DNA from 2 places in the Streptomyces sp. TLI_053 genome. Region 1 is predicted to be linked to the other one. Evidence: riboswitches for the same ligand, from Rfam matches in the RefSeq annotation. Region 1 holds a riboswitch; the other holds the start of a gene.

Region 1 (5,017 bases):
CGGCCGCGAACCCGGAGGTGCTGACGGTCGTGGACGTCGCCGACCGGGCGCGCGGCCGCGAGCTGATCCGCCGCATCGCCACCGTTCTGGCGGAGTGAGCCCGCGGGGTACCGCCGGGCCGCCGTGCGCCCCGGCGGCCCCGGCGGCTCCCGGCCGGGCCCTCAGCGGCTCCGGTGGTGTCCGGCCCAGACCGCGGGCGTCCGCTCCGACCACGAGTCCGCCCGTTCGAGCTGCCCGGCGAGGCGGAACAGACGGCCCTCGTGCCCGTACCCGGCCGCGAACTGCATGCCGATCGGGAGCCCCGTGCCGCTGTCGACCGTCAGTGGTACGGACATCGCGGGCGTGCCCGCCACGTTGAACGCCGCCGTGAACGGCGAGAGGTCGAGGATCCGGCGGAGCCAGCCCAGGCCGTCCAGCGCCTCGGCGCCCCGGCCGTGGGTGCCGAGCGGCACCGGCAGGTCCGGCACGGTCGGGGAGAGCAGGACGTCGTGGTCCTCGAAGGTGCGGGCCAGGCTGCGGGAGACCCGGTTGCGGACCGCCAGGGCGGTCACGAACTCGGCGCCGCCCACCCGCCGCCCGTAGTGGTAGCCGGCGAGCGTGGGCGGTTCGAGGGTCGAGGAGTCGACCGGCCGGCCGAGGGCGGCGGCCAGTTCGTCGATCCAGGCGGTGAGGTTCACCGTCCAGAGACGGGCGTTGGCCAGGACGAACTCCTCCCAGTCGACGCCGAGTCCGGGCTCGGCCTCGGTCACCCGGTGGCCGAGCGACTCCAGCAGGAGCACGGTGCGCGCGAGCGCCCCGGCGACCGGCGGCGCGACCGGCCGCCCGCCCCACGGCCGGGTGAGGACGCCGATCCGCAGCGGGCCCGGCTCCCGGGTGACCTCCTGCGCGTACGGGCGGGGCGGCTCCGGCGCGGCGTAGGGGTCACCCGGCTCCGGGCCCCGGACCAGGTCGAGCAGGGCGGCGCTGTCGCGCACCGTCCGGCTGACGCTGCCGTGCACGGCCAGACCGTTGAAGATCTCGTCGACGGCCGGGCCCATCGGCACCCGGCCGCGGGTCGGCTTCAGCCCGAACAGGCCGTTGTAGGCCGCGGGGATGCGGATCGAACCGGCGGCGTCGGTGGCGTGCGCGACCGGCACGATCCCGGCGGCGACGGCCGCGCCCGCGCCGCCGCTGGAGCCGCCGGCGCTGCGGCTGAGGTCCCAGGGGTTGCGGGTCGCGCCGTACAGCACGGGTTCGGTGGTGGTGCTGTAGGCCATCTCCGGGGTGGTGGTGCGCCCGAAGGTCACCAGGCCGGCCCGGCGCAGACGCGTCATCAGGGTGGAGTCCCCGTCGGCGACCTGGCCGGCGGCGAGGCGGCTGCCGAGCTCCGTCCGGCGTCCGGCCGCGGTCACCCCGAGGTCCTTGACCAGGAACGGGACCCCGGCCAGCGGGGTGCTGCCGGGGCGGGGCGCGTCGTCGGCCGGCCAGGTCTCCGCGACGGCGTTGATCCGCGGGCCGACGGCCCGCTCGGCCGCCCGCGCGGCCGTCTCCAGTTCGGCGGGGGTCACCTCCCCCCGGGCGACGAGTTCGGCCAGCCCCACCGCGTCGTGGCGGACGTACTCGGTGATGTCCATGGTCCCTCCCGGAATCGATGACAGTACCGCTCGGTCCTTGACGGTACCGCTTGGTCCCTGGCGATACCGATCGGTATCGCCTGGAACGGACTGGTACCGTAGCAGGAACCTGGGGACGCGCAGCGGCCGCAATCGACCGGAGGCCACGAACAGCCATGACCACGCCCGTCAGAAGGCCGAGCCGGGTGGCGAAACTCCCGCCGCGCGAGCGCATCCTCGACGCCGCCGAGGAGCTCTTCCAGAGCGAGGGGATCCGGCGGGTGGGCGTCCAGGCGATCGCCGAGAAGGCCGGGACCACCAAAATGGCGATCTACCGTCATTTCGAGACCAAGGACGCCCTGGTCGCGGAGTGGCTGCGGATCGTCGCCGCCGACTACCGGGCGGCGTTCGACCGGGTCGAGGCGGAGCACCCGGACCGGCCCGAGGAGCAGATCCTGGGCCTGGCCCGGTTCATCGCCGACGGGTTGCCGGCGGTCTCGTACCGGGGCTGTCCGTTCATCAACTCCCTGGCCGAGCTGCCCGACCGCTCCGACCCCGCGCGGCAGGTGATCGAGGAGCACAAGGAACAGCAGGCCCGGCGGCTGACCGGCATCTGCGCGCGGGCCGGGCTGTCCGACCCCGAGCAGGCGGCGGCCGAGATCACCTTCGCGCTCGAGGGCGCCCAGGTCGCCGTCCAGAACGGGAGCGTCGACCGGGCGGGGGAGCGGCTGCTGCGGGCGGTCGGGGGAATCGTGGCGCGGTACCGCCCGGCGGGGGACGTTCCGGGGCCCGTGGCCTGACGTTTCCACCGGCCGGTACCCGGCCTCGCCCGACTGCAGGCCACCGCGCCGACGGCCCCGGGCCGCTGCAGGCCCGGTCCGGGCGCAGCTCGGGCACCGGGGGCTTGGCAGCCGGCCTCCGGAGTCTTGTATCGTTCTTCGCGAATCATCCAGAGGGGTGGAGGGACCGGCCCTACGAAGCCCCGGCAGCTCCCCGTTCGACCCGGCGTCCGAAGTACGCGCCGTGCCGGGCGGGATCAGTGCCAACTCCGGCCTGTCGCCAATGTGGCGCGGGAAAGATGAGGAGACACGGTGCTCTCTGTGCTGTCCTTCCCCCGGGCGCTTCCCGTCCCGGACCTTTCGCGTACCCGTCTCGTGCCCGGCGCAGGCAATCGGCCGACTTCTGCGGCCCGCCCTCGCTGACCACCCCCACCGGCTCCCCGCGGGGGGCCTCCGTGAGCGCGCCCCTCGGCGGTTCGCGGGACCTGAGACGGAGACATCCATGGAGAACACGAGCGGCGTCGGCGTGCTCGACAAGGTCACCTCGATCCTCGGCACCCTGGAGGCCGGTCCGGCCACCCTGGCCGGACTCGTGGCCGTGACCGGACTGGCCCGGCCGACGGCGCACCGGCTCGCCGTCGCACTCGAACAGCACCGGCTGGTCGCCCGGGACGTGGAGGGCCGGTTCATCCTCGGCCCCCGGCTCGGCGAGCTCTCGGCCGCCGCCGGGGAGGACCGGCTGCTGGCCGCCGCCGGGCCGGTCCTCGCCAGGCTGCGCGACGTCAGCGGGGAGAGCGCACAGCTCTACCGCCGTCAGGGCGGCGTCCGGATCTGCGTGGCCGCCGCCGAGCGCCTCTCCGGCCTGCGCGACACCGTCCCGGTGGGGGTCACCCTGCCGATGAAGGTCGGCGCCGCCGCGCAGGTCCTGCTGGCCTGGGAGGAGCCCGAGCGGCTCCACCGGGGCCTCCAGGGGGCCCGCTTCACGGCGACGGCGCTGAGCGGCGTCCGCCGCCGGGGCTGGGCCCAGTCGATCGGGGAACGCGAGCTCGGGGTCGCGTCCGTCTCCGCGCCGGTACGGGGCCCGGGGAACCGGGTGGTGGCCGCCGTCACGGTCTCCGGTCCGATCGAACGGCTCACCCGCCACCCCGGCGCCCTTCTCTCGCAGACCGTCGTCGAGGCCGCGGACCGTCTCACCGAGGCCCTCCGCCCGAGCTGACGCGCTCCGGTCGCGGGGGCCGCCCTCGCTCCCCGCGGCCGGGGCGGGTCAGCGCAGGCTGTCGAGGTCGATGCTGTCCGCCATGACGCGGTACCCGAGCGGTCCGGGGTGGAGGTGGTCACCGGCGTGGTAGCCGTCCGGGATCGCTCCGGTGCCCTCGGGGTCGATGGCCCGGTCGAAGTCGGCCACCGCGTCGTACGCGCCGGAGGTGCGGATCCACTCGTTCAGGTCGCGGCGCAGCCGGTCGGTCTGCGCGGTCCAGAAGGGTGCGCCGCCGAAGGGCATCAGGGTCGCGCCGACGGCCTTGACCCCCCGGGCGTGGGCGGCCCGGATCAGGGACCGGTGGGCGTCGATCAGCCGCTGGAGCGTCACCGGCGGGTCGTCGCGGTCCACGCCGCAGATCTGGTCGCCGCTGCGGAGGATGTCGTTCATGCCGTGGGAGACGATGACGGTGCCGACGTCGGGACGGTCGAGCACGTCGCGGCGGAAGCGCTTCAGGGCGCTGTCCCCGGCGCAGGCGGAATCGGCGAGCATCTTGTTGGAGCCGATGCCGGCGTTGAGCACCGGTCGCGGGCGGCCGGCGGCGAGGAGCCGTTCGGCGAGCAGGTCGGGGTAGCGGTCGTCGCCGTCGACGGTGGCACCGAACCCGTCGGTGGTGGACTCTCCGAACGCCACCACCGCCCTGCCCACGGGGCGCCCACCGGTGACCTCGACCCCGCCGAGGTAGTACCAGGAGCCGAACCCGGGGCGGACGGCGTCGGTGAACGCTTCCGGGCCGGTGTCCCCGCGGTGGTCGCCGTCGGCCCGGTAGGTGGTGGTCATGGAGAGCTGGTGGTAGCCGGCCGGGCCGGTCGGTCCGTCGAACCAGAGGGTCAGCGACACCCGGTCGCGGGCCGCCACCGGCAGCGGCACCGGATCGCTGAGGGCTTCTCCGCCCGGGGGGACGACGACGGAGCCCCGGTGCCCGAAGCGCAACGGCAGTACCGTCCCGGGAACGACGGCCGCGCCGTCGGCGGCCCGGCCGACGGTGGCCCCGCTCAGCCGCAGCGGGGTCGTCCCGTAGAGATTGGACAGCCGGAACCGGACGGCCTTGCCGCCCGCGCCGAGTCGTACCACCTGCCGCACCGACTGGTGGTCGAAGCCCTGCACCGCCCAGGTCGGGAACCACGGCGCCGCGGAGGGCCGCATCATCGGCGCGTACCACGCGGCCGACCAGCGCTGCGAGTACGCCGAGACCGCGGCTCCGGTGGCGGAGGCGAGGACGGGGACGGAGGTGGCGGTGACGGACAGGGCGGCGGTCAGCGCGGCGACGGATGCGGCGCGGGCGAACGGATTCATGGAGCGCTCCTCGGGACGGTCGGTCGGTCCTGCCGCCTTGACCCGGGGCGGTGCGGGAATGTGACAGCGGACCGGCGCGGCCGGCCGACGGT
Region 2 (5,017 bases), 3.6 Mb from region 1:
GCCCGGCCGCAGGGCGTTGAGCTGGTCCAGGAACCACTGCTGCGGCGGCAGCGCCGTCGCCGCGGCGGCCAGCCGCTTGCAGCGGTCGGCCCGCTCGTCGGCCGGCATGGTGAGCCCGGCGTGCAGCGCCTCGGCGGTGGCCACGACGTCGTAGGGGTTGACGCTCAGCGCGTCCTGGCCGAGTTCGGCGTGCGCGCCGGCCTCCCGGGAGAGCACCAGCGCGCACCCCTGGTCGGAGACCACCGGGACCTCCTTGGCGACGAGGTTCATGCCGTCCCGGATCGGGTTGACCAGGGCCACGTCGGCCAGCCGGTAGGCGGCCAGCGAGCGCGGGAAGTCGTCGTCGACGTGGAGGACCAGCGGCCGCCAGTCCGGGGTGCCGAACTCCTCCTCGATCTCCGCGGCGAGTGCCCGGACCCGGTCGGTGTAGGCCCGGTACTCGGCGAGGTCGGTGCGGGACGGGTAGGCGAAGGCGATGTGGACCACCCGGTCGTGCCACTCCGGGCGGGTGCGCAGCAGGTGCCGGTAGGCCAGGAAGCCGCGGACGATGTTCTTGCTCAGCTCGGTGCGGTCGACCCGGACGATCGTGCGGCGGTCGCCGACGGTCGCGCGCAGGGTGGCGAGCCGCTCGTCGACGTCCGGCCGGTGGGCCCGCTCGCGCAGGAAGTCGGCGTCGGCGCCGAGGCCGTGCACGCCGAGGGCGGTGGTGCGGCCCGCGAACGTCACGGTGAGCGCCTCGCGGTCGACCTCCGCGCCGAGGAACCGCTCGCAGCAGTCGGCGAAGGCGAGCGCCCAGCGCCGGGTCAGGAAGCCCGCCCGGTCGGCGCCGAGGATGCCGGTGAGGACGGCCCCGGCGATGTCGTCGGGCAGCAGCCGCAGGTACTCGGGCGGCGCCCAGGGGGTGTGCGAGAAGTGGCCGATCCGCAGGTCGGGGCGGGCGGCGCGGAGCAGCTCCGGGACGAGCGACAGGTGGTAGTCCTGCACCAGGACGGCGGCCCCGGGGGCGGCCTCGGCGGCGAGGGCCTCGGCGAAGGCCGTGTTGTACGCGGTGTAGGCCGCCCACTCGGTGCGGAAGCCGGCGTCGAAGGCGGGGGCGGTCGGGGTGTCCCAGAGCAGGTGGTGGACGAACCAGAGGGTCGAGTTGGCGATGCCGTTGTAGGCGCGGGCGAAGGTCTCCGGGTCGATGTCCAGCATCCGGACGGCCTGGCCGCCGACGTCGTGGCCGGCCCGGTCGAGCCGGCCGTCCGGGGCCTCGCGGGCGGCCCGCCGGTCGGCGTCGGAGAGGGCGGCGCAGACCCAGACGGCGTCCGGGTCGTCGATCGCGGACAGCCCGGAGACGAGACCGCCGCCGCCTCTGCGGAGGGTCAGTGTGCCGTCGTCCGCGGTGCCGAAGGACACCGGCCCCCGGTTGGACGCCACCAGGACGGGAGCGGCGCCGGTCGGATTCGAACGCTCGGTCGTGAGATCACCCATGGTTGGTTCGTTGCCGGGGCTCCGGGGCGGCAAACCCGCGGGACGGGTCATCGGCGCCGGGTGGCGTACTCGGGCACGGTGTGCATCGGCGGCCGTTCGGTCGCGGTGACCGGGTGGGTGTGGGCGGTGAAGGCGCGGGTCAGCGGGTCGCGGGTGAACTGGGTGAGCAGTGGGCGGACCAGGTCGGCGGAGGCCTTCAGCCGGTGGGTGCGGTCCAGCCGCTCCAGCGCGGTGCGGTAGATGGTGGCCGCCATCCGGCCGAGTGCCTGGGCGTCCTGGTGCCGGTGGTGGCGGATGCCGACGTCCACCTGGGCGAGCGCGTCCGGTCCGGCCGTCTCCAGGGCGTCGACGAGCAGACCGAGCTCGACGCCGTAGCCGGTGGGGAAGGGCAGCCGTTCGAGCAGGGAGCGGCGGGCCGCGTACTCGCCGCCGAGCGGCTGGACGAAACCGGCGAGTTCCGGCCAGTGCAGATTGAGCAGCGGGCGGGCGACCAGTTCGGTGACCCGGCCGCCGCCCGCTGGCACCACCGCGCCGTCGGTCTCCAGCGGCCGGTCGTACATCGCCTTGACCAGCTGGATGTCCGGATCGGTGAGCAGTGGGCCGATGATGCCGGAGACCAGGGCGGGGTCGAACTCGCGCAGGTCGGCGTCCACGAAGCAGACGATCTCGCCGCGGGTGACCAGCAGCGAACGCCACAGCACCTCGCCCTTCCCGGGGGCGGCGGGCAGCCGGGGCAGGATGGCGTCCCGGTGGACGACGGTGGCACCAGCCTCGGCGGCGACCTCGGCGGTGGCGTCGACCGAGCCGGAGTCGATCACCACCACCTCGTCCACCAGCGGTAGTCGTTCCATCAGCTCCCGCCGGACGACCCGGACGATCTCGCCGACCGTGGCCTCCTCGTCCAGCGCGGGCAGGACGACGCTGACGGTGCCCGCCGCACCGAGGGCGCGCTTGGCGGCCGGGAGCGTGTGAACCGGTCGGTCGGCCGCGGTCCAGGAGCGCCGGCGCAGCCAGGACGCGGTCTCGGGGAGGAGCGCGGGGGTCGGTTCGGCGGGCACGGTGCTCTCCTCGACGGATGGGGTCCCGGCCGACGACCGGGGGCGGTTGGGACGGGTCATCTCGCGTGGCGGACGGTCCCGTTCGGGACCGACGCCTTCGGATACAGTCTTCGTACAGCGATCGGACCTTCGCACGCCGGGGTCGCCGCTGAGCAGAACCACAACTTCACAGAGCTCATCCAGAGGGACTGAGGGAACGGCCCGTTGACGTCCCGGCAACCTTCTCGCACGGTCGGCTTCGAGCCCCGGCGGGACAGGTGCCAATTCCGGCCTGTGGCGCGACCGCGTCACGGGGAAGATGAGGAGAGAGGCCTCCGCCCATCATGGCTATCGACACCGCCGCACCAGTCGCCGTCGACCTCGGCCCCGCCACCGCGCTGTCCTGTCGCGAGTGCGGCACCCGGTTCCCGCTCGGTCCCAGCTTCGCCTGTCTCGAGTGCTTCGGTCCGCTGGAGATCGCCTACGAGTTCGGCAGCGAGGGCGCCGAGGAGCTGCGCAAGCGGATCGAGGCCGGTCCGGCGTCGATCTGGCGCTACGCGCCGCTGCTGCCCGTGCCGGCCGACGTGGCGACCAAGCCGAACCTCAACCCGGGGTGGACCCCGCTGGTGAAGGCGGACAACCTGGGCCGCGAACTCGGCTTCACCGGGCAGCTGCACATCAAGGACGACTCCGGGAACCCGACCCACTCCTTCAAGGACCGCGTGGTGGCCTGCGCCATCGAGGCGGCCCGGGTGTTCGGCTACACCACGCTCTCCTGCTCGTCGACCGGCAACCTGGCCGGCGCGGTCGGCGCGGCGGCGGCCCGGGCGGGCTTCCGGTCCTGCGTGTTCATCCCGCACGACCTGGAGCAGGGCAAGGTCGTGATGGCCGGGGTGTACGGCGGCGAGCTGGTCGGCATCGAGGGCAACTACGACGACGTGAACCGCTTCTGCTCGGAGCTGATCGGCGACCCGGCCGGCGAGGGCTGGGGCTTCGTCAACGTCAATCTGCGGCCGTACTACGGCGAGGGCTCCAAGACGCTGGCCTTCGAGATCTGCGAGCAGCTCGGCTGGCGGCTGCCGGAGCAGATCGTGATCCCGATCGCCTCGGGCTCCCAGCTCACCAAGATCGACAAGGGGCTGCAGGAGCTGATCAGGCTGGGCCTGGTCGAGGACCGGCCGTACCGGATCTTCGGCGCCCAGGCGGCGGGCTGCTCGCCGGTCTCGGCGGCCTTCAAGGCCGGTCACGACGTGATCCGGCCGGTCAAGCCGGACACCATCGCCAAGTCGCTGGCGATCGGCAACCCGGCCGACGGCCCGTACGTGCTGGACATCGCCCGGCGCACCGGCGGCGCGGTGGAGGACGTCACCGACGAGGAGGTCGTGGCGGCGATCCGGCTGCTGGCGCGGACCGAGGGCATCTTCGCGGAGACCGCGGGCGGCGTGACCGTCGGCGTGCTGAAGAAGCTGGTCGAGACCGGGCAGCTGGACCCGTCGAAGGAGACCGTCGCGATCAACACCGGTGACGGGCTCAAGACCCTCGACGCGGTCGCCGAGTCCGGCATGACCGCCGTCATCCGGCCGACCCTGGACGCCTTCCGGGGCGCCGGCCTCGCTTCCGACTGACCCCTCCGCCCACCCAGCGCCCGTAGTAGCTAGGAGACCCCCATGAGCGCCAACGTCCGCATCCCGACCATCCTGCGCACCTACACCGGCGGCGTCAGCGAGGTGCCCGCCGAGGGCGCCACGCTGGCCGAGGTGATCGCCGACCTGGAGCGCAACCACGCCGGGATCGCCGCGCGGATCCTCGACGACACCGGCAAGCTGCGCCGTTTCGTCAATGTCTACGTGAACGACGACGACGTGCGGTTCGCCGAGGGCCTGGAAACGGGGATCAAGGACGGCGCGAACATTTCGATCATCCCGGCGGTCGCCGGCGGGTGATCCGCGGGCGGTCCGTTCCCCCCGGGGCGGGCGCGTCGCCGACGGCCGTCCGCGGCACGGAATTCCGTGCCGCGGACGGCCGTGCGCATTTTGGCGGGAATATCTTCGGTCCCGGGCGGAGTAAAGTGTCGCTGGACCGGGAACAGGGCGCGCCCGTCACCCTGGTCCGGGAACGAATCCACCGCACCGCCACCACCGCCGGCCCGCGTCCGGCGGGAGCCGGGACGGGCCCGGGACCTGGATACATGTCAGGCCGGTGTCAGAATTCTGGCGGGGATTTCTGGTAATACGTCCGCTATGTCCGGCGGAGAATGCAGGGCTTTATCCCGATTGCGCCCGTCCTGTCCCACGGCGCCGCGGGTGAATTCCCCGCCATTGACCCTGTTGCAGAGGGCGTCGATCCGGATACATTCAGCCGCGGTCGACGCAATCGCCCGTTCGCCGGATGCCGTTCGGCGTCATCGGGAGGATTGTGGCGTGCGCGGCTGCGCCCAGGGGGGGTTCCCCGGGCCGGCCTCCAACCAGACCCGGGCCCGCAGACCTGCGGGCGCGTGAAGGGCCAGC

The links. A riboswitch is a leader RNA that binds a small molecule or an ion and turns the genes downstream of it on or off. The one in region 1 is predicted to bind S-adenosylmethionine.
Region 2: another riboswitch for S-adenosylmethionine. It lies ahead of thrC (threonine synthase); the one in region 1 lies ahead of BLU95_RS06765 (IclR family transcriptional regulator).

The regions. Positions count from the first base shown of each region.
Region 1 covers NZ_LT629775.1:1,730,920-1,735,936, reverse strand. Annotated here, with positions in the region: gene BLU95_RS06780 (TetR/AcrR family transcriptional regulator) at 1-98, shown strand, start outside; gene BLU95_RS06775 (amidase) at 162-1,613, opposite strand; gene BLU95_RS06770 (TetR/AcrR family transcriptional regulator) at 1,769-2,392, shown strand; SAM riboswitch class I at 2,535-2,677, shown strand; gene BLU95_RS06765 (IclR family transcriptional regulator) at 2,874-3,587, shown strand; gene BLU95_RS06760 (SGNH/GDSL hydrolase family protein) at 3,636-4,925, opposite strand.
Region 2 covers NZ_LT629775.1:5,349,148-5,354,164, forward strand. Annotated here, with positions in the region: gene BLU95_RS21775 (alpha,alpha-trehalose-phosphate synthase (UDP-forming)) at 1-1,473, opposite strand, end outside; gene otsB (trehalose-phosphatase) at 1-20, shown strand, start outside; gene BLU95_RS21780 (glucosyl-3-phosphoglycerate synthase) at 1,521-2,531, opposite strand; SAM riboswitch class I at 2,704-2,836, shown strand; gene thrC (threonine synthase) at 2,855-4,135, shown strand; gene BLU95_RS21790 (MoaD/ThiS family protein) at 4,178-4,453, shown strand.